DNA from 3 places in the Mediterraneibacter gnavus ATCC 29149 genome. Region 1 is predicted to be linked to each of the others. Evidence: predicted binding sites of a transcription regulator. Region 1 holds the regulator's gene; each other region holds the start of a gene.
What was found. Region 1 encodes HrcA, which represses chaperone genes, less so after heat shock. Its sites were predicted from a motif close to TGTTAGCACTCNNNNNNNNNGAGTGCTAACA; they were not measured.
Positions count from the first base shown of each region.

Region 2: clpB (ATP-dependent chaperone ClpB) is a predicted target of HrcA. The motif match lies at 2,479-2,509, and genes of this name have one in related genera.
Region 3: htpG (molecular chaperone HtpG) is a predicted target of HrcA. The motif match lies at 6,858-6,888, and genes of this name have one in related genera.

Region 1 covers NZ_CP043051.1:2,648,924-2,660,097, reverse strand. The annotation lists gene FXV78_RS13165 (hypothetical protein) at 33-872, shown strand; gene FXV78_RS13160 (hypothetical protein) at 823-2,004, shown strand; gene dnaJ (molecular chaperone DnaJ) at 2,035-3,234, opposite strand; gene dnaK (molecular chaperone DnaK) at 3,359-5,227, opposite strand; gene grpE (nucleotide exchange factor GrpE) at 5,244-5,873, opposite strand; gene hrcA (heat-inducible transcriptional repressor HrcA) at 5,900-6,949, opposite strand; gene FXV78_RS13135 (hypothetical protein) at 7,130-7,684, opposite strand; gene FXV78_RS13130 (HAMP domain-containing sensor histidine kinase) at 7,681-8,766, opposite strand; gene FXV78_RS13125 (response regulator transcription factor) at 8,763-9,434, opposite strand; gene FXV78_RS13120 (hypothetical protein) at 9,598-9,777, opposite strand; gene hemW (radical SAM family heme chaperone HemW) at 9,885-11,042, opposite strand; gene FXV78_RS13110 (hypothetical protein) at 11,102-11,174, opposite strand, start outside.
Region 2 covers NZ_CP043051.1:397,086-408,259, forward strand. The annotation lists gene clpB (ATP-dependent chaperone ClpB) at 1-2,424, opposite strand, end outside; gene FXV78_RS01980 (hypothetical protein) at 3,084-3,506, opposite strand; gene FXV78_RS01985 (TetR/AcrR family transcriptional regulator) at 3,565-4,164, opposite strand; gene pepT (peptidase T) at 4,292-5,521, shown strand; gene FXV78_RS01995 (bacteriohemerythrin) at 5,597-6,019, opposite strand; gene nudC (NAD(+) diphosphatase) at 6,031-6,867, opposite strand; gene FXV78_RS02005 (signal peptidase II) at 6,869-7,351, opposite strand; gene FXV78_RS02010 (zinc-ribbon domain-containing protein) at 7,361-7,972, opposite strand; gene FXV78_RS02015 (S8 family peptidase) at 8,146-9,852, shown strand; gene FXV78_RS02020 (cation:proton antiporter) at 9,888-11,141, opposite strand.
Region 3 covers NZ_CP043051.1:416,616-427,789, reverse strand. The annotation lists gene FXV78_RS02110 (PucR family transcriptional regulator) at 1-1,058, shown strand, start outside; gene ftsE (cell division ATP-binding protein FtsE) at 1,167-1,853, shown strand; gene ftsX (permease-like cell division protein FtsX) at 1,843-2,796, shown strand; gene FXV78_RS02095 (murein hydrolase activator EnvC family protein) at 2,805-3,989, shown strand; gene FXV78_RS02090 (S41 family peptidase) at 4,014-5,219, shown strand; gene FXV78_RS02085 (hypothetical protein) at 5,275-6,213, shown strand; gene FXV78_RS02080 (GNAT family N-acetyltransferase) at 6,238-6,738, opposite strand; gene htpG (molecular chaperone HtpG) at 6,987-9,008, shown strand; gene FXV78_RS02070 (DUF5721 family protein) at 9,257-9,757, opposite strand; gene FXV78_RS02065 (TetR/AcrR family transcriptional regulator) at 9,906-10,535, shown strand; gene FXV78_RS02060 (GTP pyrophosphokinase) at 10,537-11,174, shown strand, end outside.

The DNA of each region.
Region 1 (11,174 bases):
TACAGAATAAAATTTTTCAAAAGGTATTTCTTATGACATCATGTAATTATGAAACAGACTATTCTACTGTTATCGGCGAGCGGATTTTGCCGTTCGTTTTTTCACTCAATACGGAGACTTCCGTTTTAACCCCAAAACCGGGAGAATACCAGCGATTTTGCTATGATATTGCGGGTGTTGGAACAGACACACCTCTCTATGCAGACTTAAGCCATTTCCTGCTTGGTATCTGCAGCGCGATCACGCAGGAGGATATCCTGGATGTTACGGTCGTAATCGACGGAAAATCGCAGAACGTAATCTGGGGTGAAAATGTAGAACTCAAAACAATCCAGCATCCGGATCCGCCAACCGGATGTACGGGACTGAAATTCGATTTCCCACTGGATAAAGTGGATGGTGAGATGCAGGTCTGCTTTTCTCTTGTCAGACCTTATGCGGTCGGCCCAGTCAATCTCTGTCTTTTCGGCGGCGGCCAGACCGCTTCCGGCCTGACCATATGCGGGCCTTCCTGCGGTTCCACAGAATCCTGTGAATCTACGTTTTACCAGAAAGAAACCGTTTGCGTTCCTGTAACGGTCTCCCCGTTTGCACATCCCGGAACCGCCAGAACAATCTGCTGCGGCGATCCTGTCATCCACACTGATCCACAGTGTCCGGGCAGCAAAACCTCCTGCACGTTTACTGTAACCCAGAGTCTCTGCATCCAGATCCCGATTGCTTTTGGTGCCGTTATTGAAACCGGAGAGGCTTCCGTTCAGTGCGGCGAGGCTTCCGAAACACCTTGCGACTGCTCTGATGAACCTTCTGTGGAAACTCCAGTTGAGAGAACCCAGCCGGAAACCAGAGAACACAAATTTTTCACCCGTTAAATTATTTTTAGACTGTCTGCGCTATTGGGTCACTGACTACCGGGTAGACGGTTTCCGTTTTGACCTGGCTTCCATTCTCGGAAGAAATGAAGACGGCTCTCCAATGAGTCAGCCGCCCCTTCTGCAGAGCCTTGCCTTTGATCCGATCCTTGGGAATGTAAAACTCATTGCCGAAGCATGGAATGCGGGCGGACTCTATCAGGTTGGCTCCTTTCCGTCCCGGAGACGCTGGGCCGAATGGAACGGACGCTACCGGGATGACATGTGGCGTTTTCTAAAAGGGGATGACGGACTTCATGAGACTGCTCTGAAACGGATCTTTGGCTCCCCGGATTTATACAATCCGCAGTACCGCGGGGGGGAAAATGCTTCCGTCAATTTTCTGACCTGTCATGACGGATTTACACTGTGCGATCTATACAGCTATAACCAGAAGCATAACGAGGCAAACGGCTGGAACAATACCGACGGCTGTGATGACAACCACAGTTGGAACTGCGGAGAAGAAGGAGAAACTTCCAATCCCGAAATCCTCCGCCTGCGGCTGAAAATGATGCAAAATGCCTGTGCACTGCTGATGTGCAGCCGTGGTACACCAATGTTTTTATCCGGAGATGAATTTGCAGATACACGATTTGGCAACAACAATCCATACTGTCAGGATAACGAAATCTCCTGGCTGGACTGGAGTCTGCTGTCCAAAAATCAGGCCCTGTTTGCGTTCTTTCAATATATGATCGCATTTCGTAAACAGCACCCATCCATCCGCAGAGATCTGGAGCCGAGCTACACCTCATACCCTTCCATGAGCAGCCACAGACTTACCCCAGAGCCGCCTGTTCCTTCCTCAGATTCTCACACTGCCTGCGTGATGTTCTCAGGATTTGATGAAAAGACCGGACAGGAAGATCTTGTATTTCTTGCGGTCAACGCACACTGGATTGCAAAACAACTTGTGCTCCCATCCCTTCCAAACGGTTATGTCTGGAAGATTGCAGTCAATACCGGGGACTTGCTGCATCAGACATTTTCCGGGAACGATATGCCGACTGCAGGACAGACTGTTTTGCTGGGAGAGCGATCTGTTATCGTATTTGCAGGCATGAAACAAGCAGAGACAGCCTCTCTATGAGACTGTCTCTGCCTGGCTTCATTCTGAATTTTAATCTTCCCCTTCAAAGGCTTCTTTTACTTTATCCATGAAACCTTTTCTTTTGGTTTTTTTCTCGCTTTTTTCCGGATTACTGTCATTTTGATGCAGTGAGTTTCCACTCAGTTCATCAAATCTGCGCAGTGCCTCTTTTGCCTCTGCACTGAGTTTTTCCGGCGTCTGGATCACCAGTGTCACATAGTGATCTCCACGCACTGCGGAATTTCTCAGGGACGGGACTCCCTTGCCTTTTAATCGTACCTTTGTATCGGTCTTTGTACCTGGCTTAACATTGTAGATCACCGCTCCGTCCACAGTCTGAATCTTCACATCTCCACCGAGTGCTGCCTGTGCAAATGAAATCGGCACTGTTGAGAAAATGTGCATATCCTGACGCTGGAAGATCGGATGTCTGGATACGTTCACCTCGACCAGAAGATCTCCTCTCGGACCTCCGTTTGTACCCGGCTCTCCTTTTTCGCGGATGCGTACACTCTGTCCGTTGTCAATTCCTGCAGGAATGGTCACTTCAATCTTCTTCTTACTTGAAGTGTATCCTGTTCCGGAGCAGGATGTACATTTTTCCTTGATCACCTTACCGGAACCACCACAGTTCGGACAGGTCTGGACGTTCTGTACCGTTCCGAAGAAAGACTGACTCGTATAGACAACCTGACCTTTTCCTCCACACTTCGGACACGTCTCCGGAGAAGTCCCCGGTTTTGCACCTGTTCCTCCACATGTCGTACATGGATCTTTTAAAATCACTTCCAGTTCTTTCTTGCAGCCAAACACAGCTTCCTCAAATGTAATACGGATGCTCTTTCGAATATTCGCGCCTTTCATCGGGCCATTGTTCGCACGACCGCCTCTTCTTCCGCCGCCGCCAAACAAATCGCCGAAAATGTCTCCGAAAATATCTCCAAAATCTGCGCCGTTGAAGTCAAAGCCTCCAAATCCGCCAGCACCGCCTGCGCCGCCTTCAAACGCAGCATGACCGAACTGGTCGTACTGACGACGTTTTTCAGCATCACTCAGTACCGCATAGGCTTCGGATGCTTCTTTGAATTTCTTTTCTGCTTCGGCATCGCCCGGATTCATATCCGGATGGTACTTCTTCGCCAGTGCACGATACGCCTTTTTGATCGCAGCATCGTCAGCATCCTTGCTTACACCAAGCACCTCGTAATAATCTCTTTTTGACTCCGCCATAATAATCTACCTTTCATCCTTGATCCAACTCATAACCAAACAGGCGAGGGCACACCGCCGGAGCCTGAAAGACATGCCTTCCAGACTCCGGAAAAAGAGTGCTCTCTCCCGTCAGATTGATCTCTTAAACTTCTTTGTAATCTCCGTCTACTACGTCATCTCCCTGGAATCCTTCCGGTGCAGGACCAGCCTCCGGTGTCGGTCCGCCTGCAGCCCCTGCTCCTGCTGCACCTGCCTGCTCATACATCTTTGTGAACAGTTTCTGTGCACTTTCCATCAGTTTGTCTTTTGCTGCTTTGATCTCAGCAACCTGTGCATCGGATGTATCTTCCGGTGTAGATTTTGCAAGGATATCCTTGAGCGCCTGTACATCAGCTTCTACAGAAGATTTATCTGCTGCATCCAGTTTGTCTCCCACTTCTTTGAGTGCTTTTTCTGTCTGGAATACCATCGCATCAGCTTCGTTTCTTGTATCGATCGCTTCTTTTCTCTTCTTATCCTGTGCTTCGAATTCAGCAGCTTCTTTGACTGCTTTGTCGATATCTGCATCGGACATATTAGATCCTGCTGTAATTGTAATATGCTGTTCTTTTCCTGTTCCCAGATCTTTTGCAGATACATTTACGATACCATTTGCGTCGATATCGAATGTAACCTCGATCTGCGGGATTCCACGTGGAGCCGGAGGAATTCCATCCAGTCTGAACTGTCCGAGGGACTTGTTGTCTCTTGCGAATTGTCTTTCTCCCTGTACAACGTTGATATCAACTGCTGTCTGATTATCTGCTGCTGTAGAGAAGATCTGGCTCTTCTTTGTAGGAATTGTTGTATTTCTCTCGATCAGTCTTGTAGCAACTCCTCCCATTGTCTCGATAGACAGTGACAGTGGAGTTACGTCCAGAAGAAGGATATCTCCTGCACCTGCATCTCCTGCAAGTTTACCACCCTGAACAGATGCTCCTAAAGCAACACATTCATCCGGGTTCAAGGATTTGCTAGGCTCTTTTCCTGTGAGGCGTTTTACTTCTTCCTGTACTGCCGGAATACGTGTAGAACCACCTACAAGAAGTACCTGACCTAATTCTGCTGCTGTGATTCCTGCATCAGAAAGCGCACGTGTTACTGGCTCTGCTGTTTTTTCAACAAGATCATGTGTCAGCTCGTCAAATTTTGCTCTTGTCAGGTTCATATCAAAATGCTTCGGTCCTTCAGCTGTTGCTGTGATGAACGGAAGGTTGATGTTTGTTGTTGTTGCAGAAGAAAGTTCTTTTTTCGCTTTCTCTGCTGCTTCTTTCAGTCTCTGAAGAGCCATCTTGTCTGTTGACAAGTCTACTCCTTCTTTTGCCTTGAAATCAGCCAGCATATAGTCTGTGATCTTCTGGTCAAAGTCATCTCCACCAAGTCTGTTGTTACCTGCTGTAGATAATACTTCAATAACTCCGTCTCCGATCTCAATGATGGAAACGTCGAATGTACCACCACCAAGGTCATATACCATGATCTTCTGCTCTTTTTCGTTGTCAAGTCCATAAGCAAGTGCTGCTGCTGTTGGCTCGTTGATGATACGTTTTACATCCAGACCTGCGATCTTACCTGCATCCTTTGTTGCCTGACGCTGTGCATCGTTGAAATAAGCCGGCACTGTAATAACTGCTTCTGTTACTTTCTCTCCAAGATATCCTTCTGCGTCTGCTTTCAGTTTCTGAAGGATCATTGCAGAAATCTCCTGTGGAGAATATTTTTTATCATCGATCGCTACTTTATAATCTGTACCCATCTCTCTTTTGATAGAAGAGATTGTCTTGTCTGCATTGGTAACTGCCTGACGTTTTGCAGGCTCTCCTACCAGACGTTCTCCTGTTTTTGTAAATGCAACTACAGATGGTGTTGTTCTTGCTCCTTCTGTGTTGGCGATAACTGTTGGCTGTCCACCTTCCATAACAGCTACACAGCTGTTTGTTGTTCCTAAATCAATACCAATGATTTTTCCCATGATTATTTCCTCCTTATTAGTTTGCCACTTTTACCATACTATGTCTTACTACACTGTCTCTGTACAGATAACCCTTCTGGAATTCTTCTGTAATGATATTCTCTCCAACTTCTTCATCTTCTACATGCATCACTGCATTGTGAAAATCCGGATCAAATTCCTGGCCAACCGCTTCAATCGGTTTTACGCCAATCTCTTCGAGTGTAGTCATCAGCTGTTTGTAAATCTTCTCCATTCCTTCTGCAAACGGGTTGGACTTTTCTTCCTCCGGTACAGCTGCGATTCCTCTTTCGAAGTTATCCACAACCGGAAGAATCTTTTCTATGATATCTTTCGCACCGATTTCGTACATCTGAGATTTTTCTTTTTCTGTACGCTTGCGGAAGTTATCAAACTCTGCCATCTGACGAGTGAGTCTGTCAGTCAGTTCCTCAATTTTCTCGTCTTTTTTATCTTTTTTATTCTTTCTGCCAAACTTCTTCATGAAACCGGATCCCTCTTCAGAACCCTCCGTTTCTTCTGTTGGCTCTGCAGCCTCTTCAGCTGCTTCTTCCACAGTCTCTTCTGTGTCCTGTTCTTCGGCCTCTTTGTAAGCTTTGGCTTTTGCTTCTTCCACCGCTTCTTTGACCATCTCTTCTTTACTCATATTCTCTGCCACCAGCAATCACCTTCCTATTCTTCCGGGTCTTTATAATAAATTGCATCCAACTCGCTCTGCAGAGTTTTCAGCGTCTTCATGACATGTTCGTAATCCATACGCTTGGGACCGATGATACCGATCGTACCTTTCATGCCTTCTCCCAATTCGTAGGTTGCTGTTACGACGCTGCAGTCTTTCATTGTCTTGACCGGAGTCTCATCCCCAATGTAGACCTGAATCCCGTGATTTTCTTCACTTGCCAGTGTCTCTGTCACCAGATCCGCCAGCTGCTGCTTCTCTTCAAATGCACTGATAATCTCCTGAGCACTCTGCTTATCGCTCAGCTCCGGATATTTGAAAATGTTCGTCGCACCACTCGTGTAGATCTCCATATCATCATCTACATGAATAATCTCCGCCACGGCATCCAGCACATCACTGATCACCCGGCTGTGGATTCCTGCCTGCTCCTTCAATCGTGCGATCAGACCAAGATTGATCTGTTCGATCGACATGCCGTTGAGTGTTGTATTCAAAAGCATATTCAGCTTCAGAAGCGTCTCACTGGCAAGCACCTCACCAACCTGTATGATCTTGTTCTTGATCACGTTTCCATTCATCACGATCACTGCCACAATCTGTTCCTGATCCACCTGTGAAAGCTGAATGAACTTCAATGTGTTCCGGCTGTTCACAGGAGCGGAAACCATCGTTGCATAATTGGTATTCACAGCAAGCACTTTCGCAGCCTGCTTCAGCACCTGATCCACTTTATCGGATTTTTCAAGCATCGTGTTACGCAACTCTGTAATCTCGTGCTCCTTCTCCTCCATCAGCATATCCACATATAAGCGGTAGCCTTTGTCGGAAGGAATCCTTCCTGCCGAAGTGTGCGGCTGGAAAATGTATCCCAGATCCTCCAGATCAGCCATCTCGTTGCGTATCGTCGCAGAACTCAAATTCAAATCCGTGTATTTGGAAAGTGTTCGGGAACCAACAGGCTCTCCGGTCTCCAGATAGTTTTGGATAATCGCTTTTAAAATCGTGAGCTTACGCTCGCCAAGTTCTGTATTCAATCCCATCAGACCTTCCTTTCTCTCACCTGAGGTTTTTCTTATTAGCACTCCTTTGTTTTGAGTGCTAACACCTTCCGTATATTAAGATAGCACCATGGTCTGTATTTGTCAACCATGTTTATATATTCTTTATACTTTTTATATTTCCCCTTGTTTCCAATTTATAACCCTGTACTTTTTTCACTTCTAATACAACAGCTTATTTCCTTTTTCGCAAATCTCATAAATCTCATCATACTTCGCTTCGATCATCGGCGTCAGTTTTTCCGTCTGGTTTCTCACAATTTTCTTATAAAGGAAATACGGCAGGATCCATCCCAGAAATCCGGGAATCGCAAAAATAATACACAAAAGGATTTTCGGCGGAACTGCTGTCACCGCAAACGTAGAACATGCAATAAAAGCAGTTCCGATCACTCCTGCTGCCAGCGCCCATATTGTCGCTTTCGATGTCTTACTGTTTTCCAGCGACTGAATTTCCCGGACACAGGCTTCAAAGTTTCGCTGCAGCCTTGTAAGCTCCGTTTTATTTACAATTTTCCGATCACGTTTCAATCGCAGAGTCATCATCTTCTCCGCCCCCGGATGACGACTCTGGCTGCTCTGCGGCAGATTGTCATTCGGTTCCCACCCAAAATTCTCATATCCATCTAACAAAAAGGAGGCCTGACTGCTGTTTGCACTCACTTCTTTATATTCATATGCCACAAAATTTCTCTGTGGCTTTTCTGTCTTTTTCATAACTGACCAAACTCCTTTCCCGCCATGGGCAGTGTCACAATAAACGTACTGCCCTGTTTTTCTTCGCTTAAGACCTGAATCTCCCCATCCATAAGCTCCAGCACCCGTTTTACCATTGCCATCCCCAGTCCGTTTCCCTCTTTGGAATGAGATGTGTCTCCCTGATAAAATTTATCAAATATATGTTTCATGGTATTTTTGCTCATACCACAGCCGGTATCCGATACAGAAATTGTCACCCCCTGCTCATCCGACAGCTGACGAACCGTGATCACACCACCCAGCTCGGTAAACTTGACCGCATTAGACAACAGATTATTCCACACCAGTTCCATCAGATCCTGATCCGCATAAATTTCTGCCCGATCCTCCATTTCTACTTCCATCTCGATCTCTTTTTTCTCCCAGGCAGATTCATATTGCAGAATGCAGTCACATAACTGTCTGCACACATCATACACTTCTGCCTCCGGCTGTATTTTCTGGTTTTCCAGCTTATTCAGCTTTAAAATATTGCTGATCAGATCAGACAGGCGCGTTGCTGTATTTTCAATGGCTTCCCCATATTCTCTGCGCTGTTCCTCCGACAACGCATCCCTCTGCAAAAGTTCCGCATAATTTTTAATAATAGAAAGCGGTGTTTTCATCTCATGAGAAACATTTGACACAAAATCTGTTTTCAGCGTTTCAATGCTCCCTAGTTCTTCCACCATCTTATTAAAATCCAGAATCATGACATCCAGATAATCCCGTTTCTCCATTGTATGAAATGTAGGTACATAGACGGAAAAATCTCCGTTCGCCACTTTTCTGGTAGCCTCTGCCATTTTATACAGTGGTTCTTCGTAGGTTCTTTTTACCTTCCATCTGGTAAACAGCGTCAGTCCCATGGCAACCATTCCCCAGTAACACATCGGCACCACGGTCATCACCGCTTTATTCCAGCCTGCCGAATTCATAAACACGATCAGTCCGGTATGTATCCCCGACATCAGAAACAGAACCCCAATATAGATTCCAAATAAAGAAACCGGAAATAAACTTTGCTTTACTTTTCCCCTTTGTTCCTCTCGTTCTTTCATTGCAGCACCACCTTGTATCCAAGCCCGCGGACTGTCACAATCTTAAATCCGTCACAGGCTGACAGTTTATCTCTGAGTTTTGTAACATAAACATCCACAGCCCTCAGACTGGTATCTGTCTCCACACCCCAGAACTCGTCCATGAGCTGCGCTCTGGAAAACGTTTTTTTCGGATAAGACAAAAGCTTGTAAATAATATTAAATTCTCTTGTAGTAAGACTGATCTCTTCTCCGTCAATTTCTGCACTCATAGCATCCGCATCCAGTATCAGATTTCCCACCGTAATTTTTCTTTCCATCTCTATATTTGCCCTGCGAAGCAATGCCCTTACACGAAGAAGCAGTTCATCCAGTTCTATCGGCTTTACCATATAGTCGTCGATCCCGAGCTGAAACCCTTTCCGCTTGGAAGGCAGATCATCTTTTGCCGACATAAACAGGATCGGAATCGTCTCATTTATCCGGCGAACTGTCCCGGCAAACTCAAACCCGTCAATCTCCGGCATCATAATATCAGAAATAATCAGCTGGTACACCGTATGATACATTTCCTCATATGCCGCAGCTGCCGACAGACACCCCTTCGCCTGAAAACCACTGTCATTCAGATAGGTACATACAATCTGATTTAATTTTTCATCATCTTCCACTACAAGTATACGAATCATTTTTATCTTCTCCTTTTGTATCTCTTCCCATTTTCCTAAAATACAGGACGATCCTAACACATTTTTGTTTTCGTTTTGTTTGTGAATTATGTACAAATTGTAAACAAAAAACAAGGTGCGGTCAATTTTTTCTTCTGACGCACCTGTTTCTGACTCTTTTATTTTAAAGATTTGATAAATTAAATGAGACAAAGTAAATCCACAACTCCTTTGCAATCTCTGGTGCTGCATAACTCCATGCAATACTCATGCACATCCCGATTCCAACTGTACCAATCATTGCAATCAATACTGTAGCTATCGTCTTTTTGGACACTCTGCCTGCCTTGTTCTTTTCTTTCATATTCTCATACCAGCCTTTCTTTGTTTGATGGTATGAGAATAGCACTCTTTTGTTTATCCAATGTTTGATATTTGTTTCTGAATTATTAAAAGCTTCAAAATCTTTTCCTACAGCAGAAATTCGCAGAACACATAATTGCTGACATCAATCCCTCTTTTTGTCAGCCGGATTTTATCCTCTTTCACTTCTAACATTTTTTCCTGCTCCAGTTTTTCAATCACGTCTCCGTAGATTTCTTCTATCGTATTTCCAAAACAGTTCTCAAACTGGGTTCCGGAGATTCCCTGCATTCTTCGAAGTCCCAGAAACATAAATTCTTCCATGGCATCTTCCTTTGTCAGCACTTCGATTTCTTCCCGCAGATCTTCTCCTGATCCTATTCTTTCTATATAAGAGATCATATCTGTACAAAGATGGTACCTGGTATTGGAAATAAAAGACGAGGCTCCCAGACCGATCCCTAAATACTCTACTCTGCTCCAATACCCCAGATTGTGTCTGCACTCTTTTCCTTCCCGTGCATAATTGGAAATCTCATAGCGATGAAATCCATATTCTTCCAGAATTCCCTCTGTCCGCTCATACATCTGCCGCTCTGCATCTTCATCCGGAAGAGGCGGATATTTCTCCTGATCTGTCTGTCCTTTTCCATACCACTGATAAAATCGGGTTCCTTCCTCAATGATCAGACTGTACGCAGAAATATGCTCCGGATGTAATTCTGCCACCGTACGAAGGGTGTGCTCCCAGCTTTTTACGGTCTGTCCGGGAATGGCTGAGATGAGATCAATGTTGATATTATCAAATCCTGCCTGCCGTGCCATGTCATAGGATTCCCGAAATTCTTCATACGTATGGATTCGTCCCAGCATTTTCAGTTCCTCATTGTTGACAGACTGTAATCCGAAACTGATCCTGTTGATTCCCGCCTGTTTCCATCCTTCTAGTTTTTCTTCCGTCACAGTTCCCGGATTTGCTTCGATTGTAATCTCCGCATCCCTGTCGATGGTAAATACCTGTCTCAGCATTTTAAAAATCTCACCCATCTGTTCACACGACAAAATGGACGGAGTTCCTCCGCCCACAAAAACAGAAGATACCTGGTAAGATGAAGCAACCTCGCGGTATCTTTGTATTTCTTTTTTTAATGCATCCACATACTCCGCTTTGGCTGCATCATTTGCCGGTGCAGACAAAAAGTCGCAATAGGCACATTTCTGTACGCAAAACGGAATGTGGATATATAATTCTAATTTCTGCATCATACGATCCTCTCTCTTATTGATAGGTACAGTATAATACAATCTGTTTTTGCTGTATACCTTTATCCCACAGAAAAAACAGTCAAAATGATCAGAAAATTTTCTCCATTTGCCTCCGGGAAATGGTAAAAATGA
Region 2 (11,174 bases), 1.3 Mb from region 1:
GCCTTCCACTACGAAATTCTTCGCAGCATCCGTCAGCTCAATGGAGAGTTCTTTGTCTGCCAGACGCTTGTTGACATCTTTTACTAACAAATCAATGATGGCATGAATATTGGATTTCGTCAATGGTTTAAACATAATTATTTCATCCAGCCGGTTCAAAAATTCCGGTCTGAAATGTGCTCTTAAGTCATTCATGACCAGATTCTGATATGATTCTTCGATCGTGCCGTCTTCCCGGATTCCTTCCAGAAGATAATTCGCCCCGATATTGGAAGTCATGATCAGGATCGTATTCTTAAAGTCTACGGTTCTGCCCTGTGAATCCGTAATCCTTCCGTCATCCAGCACCTGAAGCAGGACATTGAATACATCCGGATGGGCTTTCTCGATCTCATCAAATAATACAACAGAATACGGTTTTCTTCTGACTGCCTCTGTGAGCTGTCCGCCTTCGTCATATCCGACATATCCCGGAGGCGCTCCGATCAGTCTGGACACGGAATACTTCTCCATGTATTCACTCATATCAATGCGGACCATGTTATTCTCATCGTCAAACAGACTCTGAGCAAGTGCCTTGGCAAGTTCTGTCTTTCCAACTCCGGTAGGTCCCAGGAATAAGAAAGAACCAATCGGTTTGGTCGGATCTTTGATTCCTGCTTTGGAACGGATAATCGCTTCTGTTACCAGCTCCACTCCTTCGTCCTGTCCGATGACTCTTCGGTGCAGCTCGTCTCCCAGATGCAGCGTCTTGCTTCTCTCACTCTCGTTGAGTTTTGCCACCGGAATTCCTGTCCACCGGGAAATGATTCTTGCAATCTCCTCATCTGTCACAGCCTCATGCACCAGAGAAAGATCTTTTGCCTTTACCTTTTCTTCCTCTTCCTCCAGCTGTTTCTGCAGCTGCGGAAGTCTTCCGTACTGCAATTCCGCCGCTTTGTTCAGATCGTATTCCCGCTGCGCTTTCTGGATCTCTTTATTGACCTGCTCGATCTCTTCTCTGACCTTCTGTACCCGCTCTACAGATGTCTTTTCATTCTCCCACTGTACTTTCTTACCTGCATATTCTTCTTTTAGTCCTGCCAGCTCTTCCTGCAGATGTTCCAGACGCTCTCTGCTCAAACGGTCCTCTTCCTTTTTCAGTGCCTCTTCTTCAATCTCCAGCTGCATCACACGGCGTCTCAGCTCATCCAGCTCTGTCGGCATGGAATCCAGCTCTGTCTTGATCAGCGCACAGGCTTCATCCACCAGATCAATGGCCTTATCCGGCAGGAAACGGTCAGAAATATATCGATTCGACAAGGTTGCTGCTGCCACAAGCGCACTGTCTGTGATCTTCACTCCGTGGAAGACTTCATAACGCTCTTTGAGTCCTCTTAAAATAGAAATCGCATCTTCCACACTCGGCTCTTCCACCATGACCGGCTGGAAACGTCTCTCCAGAGCCGCATCTTTCTCAATATACTGACGATACTCATCCAGTGTCGTCGCACCGATACAGTGCAGCTCGCCTCTTGCCAGCATTGGCTTTAACATATTTCCCGCATCCATGGCACCATCTGTCTTACCTGCTCCCACAATGGTATGCAATTCATCAATAAACAGAATGATCTTGCCGTCACTGTTCTTCACTTCTTCCAGAACGGCTTTCAGACGCTCTTCAAATTCTCCTCTGTATTTTGCTCCTGCAACCAGAGCTCCCATATCCAATGCAAAAATCGTCTTATCTTTCAGTCCCTCAGGAACATCTCCGCTGACGATCCGCTGTGCCAGCCCTTCTACGGCTGCCGTTTTACCGACACCAGGCTCTCCGATCAGGACCGGATTGTTCTTTGTCTTACGCGACAGGATCCGGATCACATTTCGAATCTCTTCGTCACGTCCAATGACCGGATCCAGCTTCTGATCTCTTGCCCGCTCCACCAGATCCTGTCCATATTTGTTTAACGTATCATACGTTGCTTCCGGATTGTCACTGGTCACTCTCTGGTTTCCACGCACAGTAGAAAGTGCATGCAGAAAACCTTCCCGGCTGATTCCAAACTCACGAAATAACGGCTTTAAATCTCTGCTTGCATATTTCAGTAAAGAAAGGAAAATATGCTCTACAGACACATACTCATCGCCCATCTGCTTTGCTTCATCCTCTGCATGGATCAGTGCATTGTTCAGATCCTGACCGACAAACACCTGCCCGCCCTGTACTTTCGGACGCTTATTCAAAAGCTCTTCTACTCTGTTAATAAACAGAGGTCCCTGAATGCTCATCTTTTCCAACAATTTTAAGATCAGACTGTCATCCTGCGTAACCAGCGCATATAATAAATGCTCCTGCGCAAGCTCCTGATTGCCATAATCATACGCAATCTTTTCACAATTCTGCACTGCCTGCATTGAATTCTGTGTAAATTTATTTATATTCATAGCAACTCCTCCTCACTACTTGTTTCATTGTTCTACACGTAATATAGCATTCATTATTAGCCACGTCAAGAGAAGAGTGCTAATTCTTTTCTAAAAAATTTATAAACACTAATCCCTGATCCGGATCATTATCTGCGTCACATAATAGTGTTCTTTTATTTACTTCATGTAATTTTGCAAACTGAGCTGTTGTCATCCTCATACTATCTTTTTTCATCATTTTTTCTTCTTTCTCTTGACTTTACACTAACTGTATACTTTATCCTGTCCATTGTCAAAACATTTTACAGGAGAAAACCTGGCATTATGATGACTTTTGCAGCACAAAAACCTCCAGAAAGCTGGCAAAGATTTTCCTGTGCAGCTGCCTTACAAATCAGACCTTTTCCAGAGTTGCCCTCTTAAACCAAAAACCGGTCGGTATTATTTTAGGGAAAAGCTGTGCTGTCCACAAATGTCCGCTCCCTCTCCGGATCAGACAGATTTCATCCATCACCTCATTGCTGCTTTCCGGGGAAGGTCGTAAAACAGCAAAAATTTTTCAGGACGTCGATGGCATAGACAAAGAACTTTTAAAAGAATGCGGCACTTCCTATCCTGCCCTTATGATCTATTTTAATTTACGTAAAATCGTAAACAAACAGATACTTGCACCTTTTCTATCTGCTTACTTTTCTTTCCTGCTGAAAATAATGAACTCCAAACAGAACTCCTGCCAGAAACAGTGCCATTCCCAATCCTGAATAAAACACAGCGATGAACACATCCGGTGCAAAATGGGAGGCTCGAAGACCAATTCCAAAAGTCATCATAAATGCCATGATCAAAAATGACTTCTTATCAAAAAAATGCCAGAAAAACTGAAGCTCATCTTCGTAGTTTTGAATTCTGTCGGTATGTCTGATCACCAGTTTATAAAATACCATCGACCAGAATACAGCAAAAACCAGCGCTGAGAGCAAAATATTCACAACTGTCACATGCCCCGTATAGCTGAGTATTCCAATTCGAATAATATTGAACCCCGCAATCAGCCAGACAATGCTGGCCAGTAGCAGTAATGTTCTTTTTTTTACTTTCATTTTGTTCTCCTCTCTAATATGAACATTGTTCATATTTATGTTTAAAATTTCCCACTTTTTAAAAGTGGGATTCATAGATACTGTGTGCGATCATCGTTAAAAGTGGTTCGCAGCTTTTCTGCTTTTCCAGAAGAATGGACATCAGAAGTGTAAACACATACTCCACAAAAATTTCCGGAGTCAGCTCATTTTCAAATGCATTCTCACGCACATTCTGGTCCTCTGTCAATATCTGAACCAGATTTTTCTTCAAATGCATCAGGGAAATCTCCATCATTTTCCTTCCCTCATTTTTATCTTTTGCTGCAAAACTCATGGAATGCAGATTAAAAAACTCCGGATACTTCTGACTGCTTTTATACACCGTATCAAACAACCAGGCAATACATGCTGTAAAGCTTTCAAATACAAGTACCTGTCCATTCATATGAAAGATATCCATCCATACACTTTCAATCGTCGCAAGTAAAAGTTCCGATTTGGATGGAAAATAATTATACACGGATCCTAATGCAATGTTGCACCGGGAAGCCACAAGCCTCATGTTTACGGACGAAAGCCCTTCTTCTGCCACAATCTCTCTGCACACTGCAAGTATTTCCTCTCTTGATGTAACTGCCATATTCAAATCTGCACCTCCATTCTGAACAACGTTCATTATAGAATTTCCCAGCTTTGATTGTCAAGTTACTTTTCTGATTTTTTTCCATTTCTGCCTTTTCTTTCTTCCTCTCAGGAATTATAATAAACACAGATCATTATAACAAAACAGGAGAGATTTATTTATGAGAGCTTATGAACGACTTTTAAAATACGTAACTGTACGCACCCCAAGTGATGAGACAAGCACTACCGTACCGTCTTCTGCCTGCCAGTTTGACCTGGCACAGGATCTGATCCGGGAGTTCATCAATTTGGGACTACCAAAGGCACGGACGGATGAAAAATGCTATGTCTACGCACAGATTCCTGCCACGCCGGGATATGAAAATTGTCCGAAGATCGGATTTATTGCACATCTGGATACTGTTTCTGACTTCTGTGACAAGAAGATCGTTCCGGTTGTAACTGAAAACTATGACGGACGCGACCTTCCTCTTGGCGGTTCTGACGGACGGGTTCTTTCTGTCTCCATGTTCCCGCATTTAAAGGATCTCAAAGGTCGTACTTTGATCACCAGCAACGGAGATACCATCCTCGGTGCAGACGACAAGGCCGGAGTTGCAGAGATCATGACCATGGCAGAACGGGTTTTGACTGAAAATATCCCACATGGTCAGATTTCGATCGGATTTACTCCGGATGAGGAAGTTGGCAGAGGAGCGGATCATTTTGATGTCGAAAAATTTGATGCGGATTTTGCCTACACCATGGACGGAGACACCGAAGGTGAGATTCAGTATGAGAACTTCAATGCCGCAGATGCGATCTTTGAGATCAAAGGCGTGAATGTACACCCGGGATCTGCAAAAGATGTGATGGTCAATGCCGCCCTGGTGGCAATGGAGATCAACGCTGCCCTCCCTGAGGGAGAAACTCCAGCGGATACCGAGGACTATGAGGGATTCTATCATCTTGTAAGCATGTCCGGCGATGTAGCCTGCGCAAAACTGCATTACATTGTCCGAGATCACGATACCGACAAGTTTGCCGCACGTCTGGAAACCTTAAAAGAAATTTCCAAACAGATGAATCTGAAATGGGGATTGGGCACCGTAAAACTGACCATTGATGAACAGTACCGCAATATGGCAGAGATCATAAAAGATGGAAACATGCATCTGATCGAAAATGCGAAAAAAGCCTGCCTTGCAGCAGATGTCACACCTCTGATCCTTCCGATCCGCGGCGGTACAGATGGCGCTCGCTTAAGCTTTATGGGGCTGCCTTGTCCAAACCTTGGAACCGGTGGACATGGATATCACGGACCATTTGAGCACATTACCGCTGAGGGCATGGATAAATCCGTAGAGGTGATGATCGAACTGGTCAAACTGTATGCGGAAATGAAATGATAAAAAAGAATATCCAGACAAAAGGCACAGACGGGATGTTTCCCGCTGTGCCACTTTTTATCCGCAATCTTTTTCTTACAATCTCTCACCGTTTTCATGCATAAATTTGTATTCTGCAACAGAACGGTCAAATGTCTTAATGTGGTTGTACAGCCATTCCACCACATTTTTATTCACTGCTTCTACAAATGCAGCAGACGGCCCTTCTTCCTCTTCCAGCATATTGTAGAGATCTCTTACGACCTGTCTTAATTTTTCATGCTCTTCTTTGTGCTTTTCCACACCCGGATATGTAATCTCTTCCTGCAGTTTTTCTTCTTCTCCAAAATGGAATTCTGTGTAATCTGCGAGATAATCCAGTGTTTTTACAGACACCACCTTATCTTTACTTGTCTCACAGCTGTCCAGTAATTTGTTAATCTTATCAATCAGTTCCTTGTGCTGGGAATCAATCATTTCGTTTCCTGTTACCAGACTTTCATCAAATTCTGCTCTCATTGTGCTACCTCCTAAACTTCACCTTGTTTAAATTTTATGATCATTTCATTGGTTAAACTGTCTCTGGACGGCTCTACCGGAATCTCGTCTCTTTCAAACCATTCCGCCAGTGCCAGTTCCTCTTCATCCAGTGTCACTTCTGCGTCACCGTCCAGATCACAGTAAAATCCCATCAACAGGGTATCACTAAATGCCCATGGCTGACTTTTATAGTATCGGATATTCTTTACCTTCAATCCGACTTCTTCCATCACTTCTCGCGCCACTGTTTCTTCCACGGTTTCTCCGATTTCTGTAAATCCGGCAAGAAGTGCATATTTTTTATAACTTCGCCCTGCATACTTGGACATCAGGATCCGGTTACCGTCTGTCACTCCAACAATGACAGCCGGACAGATCTTCGGAAATTCCATATTTCTGCAGTGTTCACAGAAAAGCATCCTCTCTTTTGTATCATGACGCATCTTATGTCCACAGCGTCCACAATATCTGCGTGTCTGATACCATTGATACAGCTGATATCCCGTGATCCCCGCAAATGCGCTGTACTGAGGATCTGCTGTCCTGAAAATCTCCGTATTCTCCATTGTAAACTCAGAGTGCGGCTCCCGGTTCAGATTATCAACCAGATAATACTGCTTCTCATCAATTGTAAACAGATAAATACTGTTCTCATAAATCTCTTCGTTCAACCGTTCCAGTTCTCCAAATGTTGGAAACTCTATTCCCGTCTGTGTCCGCCTCATCAATGCTGTGTGTTCTTCATAATACAATGCAATGCTGTCCTTTTGCGGCGAAACCGGCCTGTATTCGTTCTTAAACTGATGCGGTGCTATGTCCTGGATCATTTTACTCACTTCCTTTCCTGAAATTATGCAAAAATTCACTGAGTAAAATCAGAATACTTCCTGCCGCAAGAAAAAAATCTCCCAGATTGTATGTGATCTTTGTCAGCTTCTCGTCAGATGTCTGAAACCCGATATAATCCACCACATATCCCCGCATCCAGCGATCCAGTGTGTTGCTCCACGCACCTGCCACACCAAGTGAAAGCCCTGCTTTTTTCAAATAACTGCCTTTTTTTCGCAGACACAAGATATCCCAGACGGTCAGAATTGCAGCCATAACAAGAGATGTGTACTTTACAAACTGAGGATACTCTTTCAAAAGACTCATACACATCCCCTTATTATGCACTTTTCTAAGGACGATCTTTTTGCTGTCCGCAAACGGTTTTTCTTCCTCGTCCGGCCACTTTTCCACTTCTGATTTGACTGCCATATCCAGACACGTCAGAAATGCCGTTGCCCCTGCTCCAAACAGATTTTTCATATTCTGCCTCTATTCTTCTGTAAATTCTTTAATTTTTTCTGCTGCGTCCTCTGCTTTTTCCTTCACTGCCTCTGAAAGGTCTTTGACATGCTCACAGGCAGCCTCTGCTGCGTCCTCTGTTTTTTCCACAACTACCTCTGCTGCATCTTCTGTCTTCTCTGCAACTGTATCCATTGCCTGTGTTGTTTTTTCTTTTACAAATTCAACCGCCTGATCGGCCTTTTCCCTGAGCACATCCTCCGTTTCATCCCAAATGTCTTCTTCTTTTTTCGCTCCGCAGTACGGACAGTATGCCATCTCTTTTGCTACCTGTTTTCCACATTCTGCACAAGTACTCGTTCCTTTGATCTCCTCGATCTTTGCCTGATGTCTCTCGATACTTTCTGTTCTGTTATCGATTTTTTCACACAGCATCTGTACCTGTTCGTCCATCGCCTCTCCCGCCTGGTACTTCTCGTACAGAAAGCGCCCCATCTCCAGCATATCCGCCTCATTGCCGCGCTCCAGAGTTCGGATCTGTCCTCTCAATCGCTGTATTTCCATCATCTCGCCTGCTTTACTTGTCACAGTTTCTGTTGTCTCACCGATTTTTTTACCTAAGTCTTCAAAAAAAGATTTCATCTTTCTTCTCCTTTCTGTCACATATCTGTTATTTTCAACAGAATTTCTCGTGCATATATACATTATACCCCAAACGTTCATAACTTCAACCAGATTTCTTCTGTTTTCTTCTTTCCGCTTCTTATTTTGAAGCTTTCGGCATATACTTTCAAAAACATCCAGGAGATCATTTCATGCCATACTCTGACTTATGCCGGGAAAAAATTCTTTCTGAAGATTATCATGATTTTATTGTCTCCGACATCCGAATGCCCTTTCTTCAAGATATGCTTGAAAAAGACTGCTGTCTTCAAAACCCCGGCTTTTTTTATCAATGTGCTTACCTTTCAAAATCTGTAATAAAACCTGTATCGCTGGAAAACTATTCTTATTTTTCGATTCCGAAATGCTACTCCCTGCTCAGTATGCAGGCGCTAAATCAGGCCGGAATCCTTCCGATCCAGAACCACTCCACCATTCAATTAAGCGGAAAACAGGTTATGATCGGATTTCTGGATACCGGAATCGACTATCAAAATCCGGTATTTCAACATCTGGATAAAACCACTCGAATCGCAGGCATCTGGGATCAGACGATCCAAAGCGGCACCCCTCCGGAATCCTTTGACTATGGCTCTCATTATACACCCGATATGATCAATGAAGCGCTTGCCTCGGAAGATCCGTATTCCCTTGTCCCAAGTGTGGACAATAATGGACACGGAACATTTCTCGCAAGTATCGCTGCCGGTTCCGGAGATCCCGATGCGCAGTTTATCGGTGCTGCGCCGGAATCTGTAATTGCCGTTGTAAAGTTAAAGCAGGCAAAACAATATCTGAGAGACTACTATTTTATTCCCAATACAGCCCCTGCTTTTCAGGAAAATGATATCATGCTTGGTATGCGCTATCTCCACCTGCTTGCCGAAAAACTGGGACTTCCTCTGATCTTCTGCCTGGCACTTGGCAGCAATCTGGGCGGACACTCCGGCTCTCTCCCACTCTCGATCATTGCCCAGCAGTATACCTTGTTGTCTAATCGGATTCCTGTTATCGGGGTCGGAAATGAAGCAGATCAGAGACATCACTTTTACAGCGAGATCATGAATACTTCTGATACAAAGACCGTAGAAATCCGTGTCGGAGAAAATACTAGCGGTTTTGTGATGGAGCTATGGACCGAACTCCCCAATATCCTCTCCATCAGCCTGACCTCTCCGTCTGGGGAGAGTACGTCCCGCATTCCCATTCGTGCGGGAACAAGCACAACTTTCAATTTTCTTTTTGAAAATACAACAGTCTACATCGACTACCGTCTGTTTGTAGAAAGTACAGCCTCGGAACTGATTCATTTTCGTTTTTCCGATGCTGCTCCCGGAATCTGGAAGCTTGTGGTAGAACCCGTCCAGATTATTGACGGGCGATTCCACATCTGGCTTCCTGTGCGGGAATTTTTAAGCGGAGAAGTTTATTTTTTAAACTCCAATCCATACTATACACTGACTGCCCCTTCTGATTCCGTACAGCCGATCTCCGTCTCCTATTACGATTCTTTCAACAACGGTCTTGCACTTTCCTCCGGAAGAGGGTTTACTCGTACGGAGCAGGTCAAACCGGATTTTACAGCCCCGGGAATCAGCATTACCGGTGCTCTTCCCGGCGGACAGTTTGAGAGCAGGAGCGGTTCCAGTACCTCGGTCGGCATCACTGCAGGCGCAGCCGCTTTGCTTGTGGAATGGCACCTTCAGCAGAAAAAGATCCCATCCGTGAGTACCGCTTTGATCAAAAGTCTGCTGACGTTAGGCGCCACCAGAAACCCGGATATGAAATATCCGAACCGAGAGTGGGGATACGGCCAGTTAAACCTTTACAATACATTCGAAGCTATGCGTCAGTTATAACAAAAAGGGACGCCTTCTCGCGTCCCTCAAAAAAATCATTCTCTCTTTTTGGATTCGTAAATTGTCTTTACACGCTCTGATTCCGGTACAATCTGTTCCGGTACCGGAGCCGTGCCCGGTGCAAATACCACCTTCAAAAAGACTGGTGTAATAATTGTCGTGATCACGACAACAATAATGATCGGCCCTAAAAATGCAGAACCTAACAGCCCCAGTGCTGCGCCCTTGCTGGCTACGATCAATGCTACTTCTCCACGCGAGATCATACCGATTCCGATTCGTTTTGCCTGATAATTCTTATAGTGACAGATTTTTGCACCAAACCCACATCCAACAACCTTCGTCAATACTGCAACAATCGTCAGCGCTACTGCAAATCCAACAATCGCCGCAGACATCTTCGGCAGCTCTACTTTCAGCCCGATACTTGCAAAAAATACCGGTGATAAAAGCAGATAAGACAATGTATCAAATTTTGTCTCCAGATAAGTAGAACGCTGTACGTTTGAAATGATCAGACCGGCAATAAACGCACCTGTAATATCTGCAACTCCAAAAACATCCTCTGCAATGTATGCCATCAGAAGACAGAACACAAATGCCACGATCGTGTGTCGATGTTTCTCCTTATTGGCTTTGTCCACCCAGTTCTTGTACAATTTGTAGAAGATAAATCCTACAACTGCTGCAAATACAAAGAATCCAACAATCTTCAGCATGACCATTCCAATTTTCACGCTTGGGTCTGAAATGCTTGTCACGATTGTCAACGCCACAATTCCCAGAATATCATCAATGATCGCTGCTCCCAGGATTGCATTGCCGGAACGGGTTTTGAGCTTTCCAAGCTCTTTTAATGTCTCCACCGTGATACTGACTGAAGTTGCTGTCAGAATTACTCCGATAAAGATATTCTGCAGGAAAATACTTGCTGATGCATCTGACTCGATCATCCCCGGCCGATTGAAGAAATATGCCGTAGCAAATCCACCCGCAAGCGGTACCAGTACTCCACAAAGTGCAATGATAAAGGATGCCTTTCCGCATGCTTTCAGTTCTTTGATATCTGTCTCCATACCTGCACAGAACATCAGAACGATCACACCAATCTCCGCTACAGACTGCAGAAATGATGTCTCTGTCAGAATGCCGACTCCGGCAGGTCCCAACAGTAATCCGGCCAGAAGCGCGCCAACGACCTGCGGCATCTGTACCCTTCTTGTCAAAAGCCCCAGCGCTTTTGTACAAAGTAAAATAATTACGAGATCTAGTAAATACTTGTAGTCCATAATGTGCCCCCTTTTTGTCAAACATCTATAAGG
Region 3 (11,174 bases), 1.3 Mb from region 1:
AAGGATTAAAAGGAATTTCCAGAATTGACTTTTGCGTTCTGGATACAGAAGGAAAGGCGCTTGCTACGACATTTGAGGATACATGGAATTATGAAAGCGCGGTGTTGTCTTTTGTAGAATCTCCGGCAGACAGCCAGGTGATCCAGGGATGTCAGTTCTTCAAGATCTTTGATGAGCAGCAGCTTGAGTATGTTCTGCTGGCAGGCGGAGAGAGCGAAGATGTCTACATGCTGGGTAAGATCGCAGCGTTCCAGGTTCAGAGTCTTCTGGTAGCATATAAGGAGCGTTTTGACAAGGATAATTTCATCAAAAATCTGCTTCTTGACAACCTGCTTCTTGTAGATATTTATAATCGCGCAAAAAAATTACATATTGACACAGAAGCAAAACGTGTTATCTTTATTATTGAGACATCACACGAAAAAGACAGTGTTGCTCTGGATAATGTCAGAAACCTGCTTGGCGGAAAGTCGAGAGACTTCGTGACAGCAGTAGATGAGAAAAATATCATTGTTGTCAAAGAGCTGGCTGATAAGGCCGGAAGCAGAGAGCTTGAAAAGATGGCCAAAGAAATGATGGAGATCCTGCGGGCTGAGTCCGAGGATGACAAAATCCACATTGCCTATGGAACGGTTGTCAACGACATCAAGGAAGTTTCCAAGTCCTACAAAGAAGCAAAACTGGCGTTGGATGTCGGCAAGATCTTCTTTGATGAGAAAGACATTGTAGCATACAGCACACTTGGAATTGGACGTCTGATCTACCAGCTGCCGATTCCGCTTTGCAAGATGTTTATCAAAGAGATTTTTGAGGGGAAATCACCGGATGAATTTGATGAGGAGACACTGACTACGATCAACAAGTTCTTTGAGAACAGTCTCAATGTATCAGAGACATCCAGACAGCTTTATATTCACAGAAATACACTCGTGTACAGACTGGATAAGCTTCAGAAAAGTACAGGGTTGGATCTGCGTGTATTTGAAGATGCGATCACATTCAAGATTGCACTGATGGTCGTAAAATATATGAAATACATGGAGACGCTGGAATATTAAGCAGGCGGATTTACGCCCGATAAAGTATACCCATCCGGGCATCCCGCAATGTATGCCTGCGGCGGGCGGACTTCGTCCGATAAAGTATGAATAATTAGGAGGAGCATGATGATTGAATTAAGAGATGTAACGAAGGAGTATTCCAAAGGGAATGCTGCGTTAAACGGTGTGTCTGTTAAGATCGAACAGGGAGAGTTCGTTTTTATCGTAGGAGACAGCGGTTCCGGAAAATCCACATTGATTCGTCTGATCATGAAGGAACTGGAGCCTACAGAAGGCACGATCATTGTAAACGGGCAGAATTTAAAACGGATGAAACATCGGAACATTGCAAAATACAGAAGAGGCATCGGGGTTGTCTTTCAGGATTTCCGTCTGTTGAAGGACCGGAATATTTATGAGAATATCGCGTTTGCACTTCGTGTGACAGAAACACCGACAAGAGTGATCAAGCGAAAAGTGCCGGCAGCACTTTCTCTTGTAGGTCTGGCGCAAAAATATAAAGCTTTCCCGAAGGAGCTTTCCGGTGGAGAGCAGCAGAGAGTGGCGATTGCCAGAGCAATCGTAAATGAACCTGCAATTTTGTTGGCCGACGAGCCGACCGGTAACCTGGATCCTACCAATTCGTGGGAAATCATGAGTCTTCTCAAAGAGGCGAATGACAGAGGAACGACAGTACTTGTTGTTACACATAACCAGGAGATCGTAAACGAGATGAACGAACGAGTTATTACGATGAAACAGGGCGTGATCGTGAGTGATGAACAAAAAGGTGGGTATATAGATGAGGATTAGTACATTAGGATACGTAGGAAAACAGGGAGTTAAGAACATCGGGAGAAATAAAATGTTCTCTATCGCATCTATTGCGACAATGTCAGCTTGTATTTTTCTGTTCGGACTGTTCTTTTCTATCGTGCTGAATCTGCAGCATTTTGTAAAGACTGCAGAGGAAGGCGTGGCGATTACAGTATTCTTTGATGAGGATGCAACAGAAAGTCAGATCGAGGAGATTGGCAAGGAGCTTCGCAGCAGGGATGATGTTCTGAAAGTAGAGTATGTTTCGGAAGATGATGCATGGAACAGTTTTAAAGAAGAGTACTTTGGAGACAATCCGGAACTGGCAGATGGATTTAAGGATGACAATCCGCTTGCAGGCTCCAGCAGTTATGCGGTTTATATGAAACCGCAGGAGGACAAGGACAGCAATATGATCTCCAAGAGCAAATCACTTTCTGCAACACAGAAGGAACTGGTAAAGTTTGCGGAGGGACTGGACGGAGTCAGAAAGGTCAATAAATCAGATGTTGTGGCGAATACACTTTCCAGTGTCAATGTACTGGTTGGATATGTGTCAATCGCGATCATTTTGATCCTGTTTGGAGTTTCGATCTTCCTGATCAGCAATACCGTAACCATGGGTATTACGGTTCGTAAAGAAGAAATTGCAATTATGAAATATATCGGTGCAAAGGACTTTGTAGTACGTTCTCCATTTGTGCTGGAAGGTCTGATCATTGGAATTGTCGGAGCGGTACTTCCATTGGCATTATTGTATGCACTTTATGGAAGAGCAGTGGGATATGTGATGACAAAATTCCAGATCCTGAAAAATATCGTGGAATTCCTGCCGGTAGGAGATGTATATCGCTACCTGCTTCCAATCGGACTTCTGCTTGGAGTAGGAATCGGATTTCTGGGAAGTTTCTTTACAGTACGCAAGCATTTGAAAGTATAGGTGAACATATGAAAGAACGTATGAAAAAAGTGACAGCATTATGTCTGGCAGCGGCGCTTTCTGTCGGAACGGTACTTCCGGTACATGCGGAGACTGTACAGGATGCACAGAATGCAGTAGATCAGCTGCAGCAGCAAAAGGACAGTGTGCAGGCAGAGAAGACGACTGTTGAGACAGAGTTGAAAAAGATTGCAGAAGAGATGGAAAAGACACAGTCCAAGCTGGATGCAAAGCAGGCGGAGATCACAGAAGCAGAGGAAAATCTGGTGCAGGCTAAAGTAGAAGAAAATACACAGTACCAGAGTATGAAGATCCGCATCAAATATATGTACGAGAATGGAAATATGGAATTTATTGAAGTTCTTGCTGACAGTGAAAATATCAGTGATTTTTTGAATAAAACAGAGTATATTTCCAAGCTGTCTGAATATGATAGAGATAAGTTAAAAGAATTCCAGAAGACAGTAAAGGCAGTGGAAGAGCAGGAAGCGGCGCTGCAGAAAGAGTATGAGGAATTAAATACACTTCAGACGGATCTTGTGAACCAGCAGACACAGGCGCAGACATTGTTAAAAGAAAAGGATGTTCAGCTGGCAGATTTAAGCAGTCAGCTCGGCAGCAAGATGGAGACACTGCAGAAGCTGGTGGAGGAAGAGAAGAGACGCCAGGAAGAAGCGGCTGAGGCAGCAAGACAGCAGCAGTTACAGCAGCAAGAGCAGCAGAATCAGAATAATTCCAATAATAATACAGGCAGTGGTACAGGAGGCGGTTCCACAGTGACACCTCCGTCATCCGGCAATGTATCCAGCGGAAGTGGTTATTTCACACATCCGTGTCCGGGAATGAGTTACCAGTCCAGTTATTTTGGAGAAATCCGTGAGTTTGAAGTCGGCGGACACAAAGGAAACGATTATGCTGCGCCGACCGGAACACCTACATATGCCGCAGCAGCCGGTCGTGTGATCATCGCCGGATACAGCAGCAGCGCCGGTAACTGGGTAGTTATCGATCACGGAAACGGTCTGGTGACAAAATATATGCACCACAGCAGTATTTGTGTAAGTGCGGGACAGTATGTGGAAAGAGGCCAGCAGATTGGTGCGGTTGGTTCTACAGGACAGTCCACAGGACCACATCTGCATTTTCAGGTAGAGTTAAATAGAGTTGCAGTCAGTCCGGATCAGTATTTCTAAAATACCGAAAGTTGGTAACAGAGTATGAACAGACATAAAAGTTTTATAAAAGGGGCGCTCACAGGCGCCCTTATTATGTTATTTGCAGTAGGAGTCTGCACAAAGGTACCGGAGCTTTCCGGATTGCTTTTGCAAAAGGACAGTGTGACTGCCAAGCAGGAGCGGGCAGAGAAAAAGACCGAAGCAAAATTTAAAAAAATTGAAAAAATGATCGATCAGTATTATCTCTACAGTGATGATGTAAAGCAGGAGGATCTGGAAGATGCAGTGTATGCCGGATTTTTGAGTGCACTCAATGATCCGTATACGGTATATTACAATGAGGAAGAGACAAAAGAGATCAAAGAGAGCACCTCGGGAGAATATTCGGGGATCGGAGCCGCTATGATGCAGAATGTACAGACCGGGGAGATCACGATTACAACGGTCTATGAAGACAGTCCGGCAGAAAAGGCAGGGCTTTTAGAAGGAGATATCCTGTATCAGGTCGATGACCATAAGATCGAAGATCAGGATACGTCTGAGGTTGTATCCTGGATTAAAGGTGAAGAAGGAACAGAGGTGAAACTCTCCGTTTATCGAGGAGAAGACCGGGAAGAGCACACGCTGACAGCTGTGAGAGAAAAAATTCAGTCACAGACAGTCGAGCATGAGATGAAGGAAGATAAGATAGGATATATTTCTGTGCAGGGGTTTGAAGATGTGACTTACGAACAGTTCAAGTCCGCACTGGAAGATCTGGAAGCTCAGGGGATGGAAGGACTTGTTATCGATCTTCGGAATAATCCGGGAGGAAACCTGGATACTGTTGTAGAGATGCTGAAACTGATCCTTCCGGAAGGAAGAATCGTTTCTATTAAAGACAAATACGGGAATGAAGAAACCTACGACTGCGATGGAAAGCATGAATTTCAGAAACCATTGGCAGTGCTTGTAAATGGCTACAGTGCCAGCGCGTCAGAGATTTTTGCCGGTGCCGTAAAAGACTACGGAATTGGTACCCTTGTGGGAACCACGACGTACGGAAAGGGAATCGTGCAGGAATTATTTAGTTTTGAGGATGATACGATGATCAAGATCACGACGGCGGAGTATTTTACACCGAGTGGAGAAAACATCCATAAAAAAGGAATTCAGCCGGATGTGGAGGTAGAATATACCTACGATGCGGCGAATCCGACCAGTGACAATCAGCTGCAGAAGGCGCTGGATGTTGTAAAAAGTAAATGATAACAGGAAATGATGTGTCTGCAAAGCTGAAAAAGCAGCAGGAATGGGAGGGCTTATGCTTGGGGGAAAGAGATGTTATCTGTGTGGTGGAAAACTGGTAAACGGACGGTGCGTGGAATGCGGGCTTGATAATGAAAAAAACACAAAGAAAGTCTATCATCTTAATGAAAGCGTAAAGATGCAGGATTCACAGCCGCGTGATGCGGTGCAGAAGATCGGGAAGGGTCTGGCGATCGGAAGCGTAATCCTGCTTGTGGCAGCAGTTGGTGCCGTTGCACTGAACAGTTATTTCGAGGAACAAGAGAAGGGGCAGAGTCAGTCGGGAGAGGAATATGATGAATATCAGTTTGCAAAGAGACAGCTTTCTGAGACAGGCGAAGCATACGATGAAGTTCTTACCGGAGGATATTATGAGGTTGGCGTTCATATTCCAGAGGGAATTTATACAGTAGAGGCGCAGGATGGGGAAAGTGCGATTTATTTGATCGATGATGAGAATGGAATTTACATCTGGCAACAGATTGGAAATGACCCTGAAAATCCGAATCAGGCAGCTGTGATGGATGATCTGCGTTTATACGATGGAGCTCTTTTGGAAGTGAAAAGCGGGGCAGCACTTCAATTCCGTTCGGATTGTGCGCAGACAGAAAGGCTTCATGGAGAGACAAATCCACTGCAGGATTCAGTGCGAGTAGAAGTAGGACAGACAATGACTGCGGGGCGTGATTTTCCAGAGGGGCTTTATAATGTGAAGTCTGAACCGGACTGGAATGATCTTATGATGACACTTCCGGATTCATTTTTATCAGAATTTGCAGCAGATGAAGAACACAGAGTAGAGGTGATTTCGTTTGCACCAAAAGAATTGGAACTCAGTTATGAGAATGTACCGATTCCAAAAGGAACAGAAATACAGACAACAGGGGCGGCCGTTACGCTTGAGCCGAGTGAGAAAATTGGTTCTACTGATTATGGAGAGTTTTATAAAGAATAGACAAAAGAAAAATGCAGAGTACGGTCAGACTCTGCATTCCAGGATATAATCGTCCATGACATATCCGTTTCCAATATCCGCTACCTGTGAACGAACCGTCTCAAATCCAAGATGATGATAGACCGCAAGGGTATTCGTATTGTATTTGTTGCACGTAAGCCAGATGGAAGAGAGACCGCGTTTTTGACAGAGAGTTTTTAAATACTGGATCGTTTTTGTAGAGAGGTGTCGGTTTCGCGCCTCTTTTTTTAAATAGAGTTTGCTTAGAAACAGTGTAGTTTCTTCTTGATGAATCCCGCAGTACCCGCAAAACTCTGTATTGTCAAAAATCTGAAAATATTCATATCCGGTTTCCATCTGTTCTTTCAGGGCATGAAAAGACTGAAATTTTTCCAGCATATATTCTACCTGCTGTATGCCGATAATGGGAGTGAAGTGCTCATGCCAGATAACAGAAGCAAGATTGGAAATTTCCTGAATCTGTTTGTCAGTATGCACCGGAGTAAGTGAAAAATTCTGTTCCATTTTGAAAACCTCCTTTTCTTTGGAAAGAGTGAATAAGCTGACAGAATTGATTATACCACTTGACAGGAGTATTTTGTATTTGTTTCTTGTTTATAAAAAGTTTATAGAGTTCATAATTTTATTAGCACTCAACTGAAAAGAGTGCTAATTTTCTGTTGACTTTTAAAACATGGTGTACTAAAATACTTCATAGACAGAAGAAAACCCGCAGGACGGGTGAGTTTGTAAAGAAAGAGGAGTGTTTAGATATGGGAACAAAAAAAGGTAATTTATCTATCGACAGCGAGAATATATTTCCGATCATTAAAAAATGGGTATATTCTGACCATGATATTTTCATTCGTGAATTAGTGTCCAACGGATGCGATGCGATCACAAAATATAAAAAGCTGGATATGATGGGTGAGTGTGAGCTTCCCGATGATTATAAAGGAAAGATTCAGGTCATTGTCAATCCGGAAGAAAAGACGCTGAAGTTCATTGACAACGGGATCGGTATGACAGCAGAAGAAGTGGAAGAGTATATTACACAGATCGCATTTTCCGGTGCCACACAGTTTTTGGAGAAATATAAAGACAAGACGACAGAGGATGAAATGATCGGACATTTTGGTCTGGGATTCTATTCTGCGTTTATGGTAGCGGACGAAGTGCAGATTGATACGCTGTCTTATAAAGAGGGTGCAGCCGCAGTACACTGGGTAAGTGAAGGCGGTACAGAGTATGAGATGCAGGAAGGAAACCGTACAGAGGTTGGTACAGAGATTACATTATATCTGAACGAGGACAGTCTTGCATTTGCAAATGAATACCGTGCAAGAGAAGTGCTGGAAAAATACTGCTCATTCATGCCGGTAGAGATTTTCCTCTCCAAGGCCAATGCAGAGCCGGAGTATGAGACAATCGATGAGGCAGATGTTCTGGATACGGATGAAGTGGTAGAACATATTACAGAAGAGCCAAAAGAAGGTGAAGAAGGTGAGCCGAAACAGAAAGTTAAAATTGTAAAACGTCCGGTTTCCTTAAGCGATATTCATCCACTCTGGACAAAAAATCCGAGCGACTGCACAAAGGATGATTATATCGAGTTCTACAGAAAAGTATTTATGGATTACAAGGAGCCACTGTTCTGGATTCACCTGAATATGGATTATCCGTTTAATCTGAAAGGAATCCTGTACTTCCCGAAGATCAATACAGAGTATGATTCCATTGAAGGAAAGATCAAACTGTATAACAATCAGGTATTTATTGCAGATAACATCAAAGAAGTGATTCCGGAATTTTTGATGGTATTAAAAGGTGTGATCGACTGTCCGGATCTGCCTCTGAATGTATCCAGAAGTGCACTGCAGAATGATGGATTTGTAACAAAAGTTGCAGACTATATTTCTAAGAAGGTTGCAGACAAACTGAACGGTATGTTCAAAACAGACAGAGAAAATTATGAAAAATACTGGGATGATATCAGTCCGTTTATCAAGTTTGGATGTTTGAAAGATGAAAAATTCGGAGAAAAAGTAAAAGATTCGATGTTGTTTAAGAATCTTGACCACAAATATCTCACTCTGGAAGACTGTATCAAGGCCAATGGCGGAGAAACAGCAGAAGAGACAAAGGCAGAGGAGACAACGGATTCAGAAGAGACGAAAGAGACACCAAAGACTAATATTTTCTACGTGACGAATGAACAGCAGCAGAGTCAGTACATCAATATGTTCAAAGAGCAGGGGCAGGATGCAGTGATCCTGGCACATAATATTGATTCTGCATTCATTACCTATCTGGAGCAGAAGCATGACAATGTAAAATTCCAGAGAATCGATGCAGATGTTCATGAGTCTCTGAAAGCAGAAGTTGCAGAAGAAGAAAAAGAGACATTCCAGAAGAATGCAGACAGTCTGACAGAAATCTTCAGAAAAGTGCTGAATAATGAGAAACTGGATGTCAAAGTAGAAAAATTAAAAGATGAGAATATTGCTTCCATGGCCGTGTTGTCTGAAGAGTCTAGACGTATGGAAGAGATGATGAAGATGTATGGAATGGGTGGTATGGATACCGGTATGTTCGGCGGACAGGCGTCCTTGATCCTGAATGCAGATCATCCACTGGTGCAGTATGTGGTAGAGAACAAAGAAGGTGAGAATGTAGAGCTGATCTGTAAGCAGCTGTATGATCTGGCGCTGCTTGCCCACAAACCACTGAGTCCACAAGAGATGACAGCATTTGTACAGAGAAGTAATCAGATTATGATGCTTTTGACAAAATAAAAAAATATAGGGAGTCCGAAAAAGAAAGGGATTAGAACCATTTCTTTTTCGGACTCCCTTTTATATTGTTTAGAAAGCTTCGCTTCCCTGTCTTTGTCCCATCCGATGCCAGTTGATGAAACCGTAGATGTCATTTACGAAAAAGGCAATAAAATCACTTTGTAATCTTAAGAAAAACTTTCATAATTTTTAAGATTAAAATGTGGATCTGTCTTATATAATGATATTCGTTGAACTAAAATTACAGATTACAAAATTTCGAAATCCAGTCCTTTTTTCTGGAAAAACTTCTGTACCATGTTGTCCCAGGCGTGTTCCAGCGACTTGTCCATGGAGAAGGATTTGAAAGATGTACCGGTAATGCATTGAAGTCCGGTGGAATCATAGCGGAGATTCAAATAGAGTCCCTGGATGTCATCGGCATTCAGGCCGAGTTTATTCTGCTCGATAAGGCGGGCAATATTTTTCGGAGACAGACTGAATACAAAACGAAATCCAAGCGGAGTCTTTTTCCCTTTGATCAGGGAGAAGCAGTATTCCCGAAGCTGCTTCCAGTAAGCGTATTCAGGGAGTGTGCCCATTTGTTCCAGTTCTTCAGAAGTATAAAAGTTTTTTTGAATAAAACCGTCTATTTTGAACGTATTGAATGTCATGATCTCTCCTTCGATCAGAAGGAATGAATCGAAGGTGTCCATCAGAAGAAGATGAGACATACAGGCTTTGACATTCGTCAGTTTTAACGCGATCATAAGGATGTCCTCCTGATAAAAAATATAAGTATTGATTCCTCTATCATACCATAAAAAAGAGAAAAAAACACAGGCAAAAATATTGATTGTAAGAAAATTGTATAGTATCCTATTATAGACTGTATAGTCAAAAAGAAAGGATAACAGCATGAAAAAAGAAGAAAAGACAAAACAGACTTGTGAAAAAATTGTACATGCAGCTACGATCGAGTTTGGAAGCAGATCTTACGATGCGGTTTCGCTGAATGCGATATGCGGCAAGTATCAGATTGCAAAAGGGCTGATCTACCATAATTTTAAAAATAAGGATGAGCTATATCTGTACTGTGTGAAGAAAAGCTTCGAAAAGTTGATGAGTTATATGGAAGAAGGGAAAGAAGAGGCAAAAACAGCAAGGGAAGAAATCCGTATTTTTTTGGAGAGACGGGAAGTGTTTTTTGCTGAAAATCCGTATGACAGAAATATATTTTTTAATGTGATGTTATATCCGGCAGAGCATTTAAAAGAAGCACTTTTTGGTGTGATGGAAAGATATGATGCCTATATAAGAAAGCAATACCGACATTTGCTGTCCAAGATTCGTTTAAGAGAGGGAATCAGTATGGAAATGGCAGTAGAATATCTGAGTCTGTTTCAGAATATGTACAATGGATATTACCAGAATAAAGCAAGCCGTACAGGAGATTTTTCCCGATTTATAGAAGAACATAATCTGAAGATATCAGAGTTATTGGATATTATTTTATATGGAATCAGTACAGAAGAGAAGGGCAGTTAATATGGAAGAAATGAAATTTGAAGAATTGACAGAGTTGAAAGAACCGGAGAGGCTTTTAGAATCAGCGATGCCGTTTCAGAAGCTGATCATGCAGTATCAGTGTGCACTGCTGGAAGTTAAGACAAAATTTGAAGTGTTGAATCACGAATTATCGATCAATTCTGATCAGAATCCAATCTTATCAATTGAAAGCAGAATCAAGAAACCGATTAGTATCCTGGAGAAGATGAAAAGAAAAAATATAGAGATCAGTGTACAGGCTATAGAAGAAAATATCTGTGATATTGCAGGTATCCGTGTGATCTGCTGTTTTCCGAAAGATATCTATACGCTTGCGGAAAAAATATGTGAGCAGGATGATATCAGACTGATCGAGAGAAAGGACTATATCAAGAATCCAAAACCAAACGGTTACAGAAGTCTGCATCTGATTTTGGAAGTACCGGTATTTTTTATGAATGAGAAAAAACCGATGAAGGTAGAAGTGCAGATGCGTACGATCGCGATGGATTTTTGGGCAAGTATAGAACATAAACTGTATTATAAGAAACAGACGGACGGATTTCCGGATTCTGTTTCAGAAGATCTGGGAATCTGCGCAGAACAGCTCCATACGATCGACATGAAAATGCAAGAGAT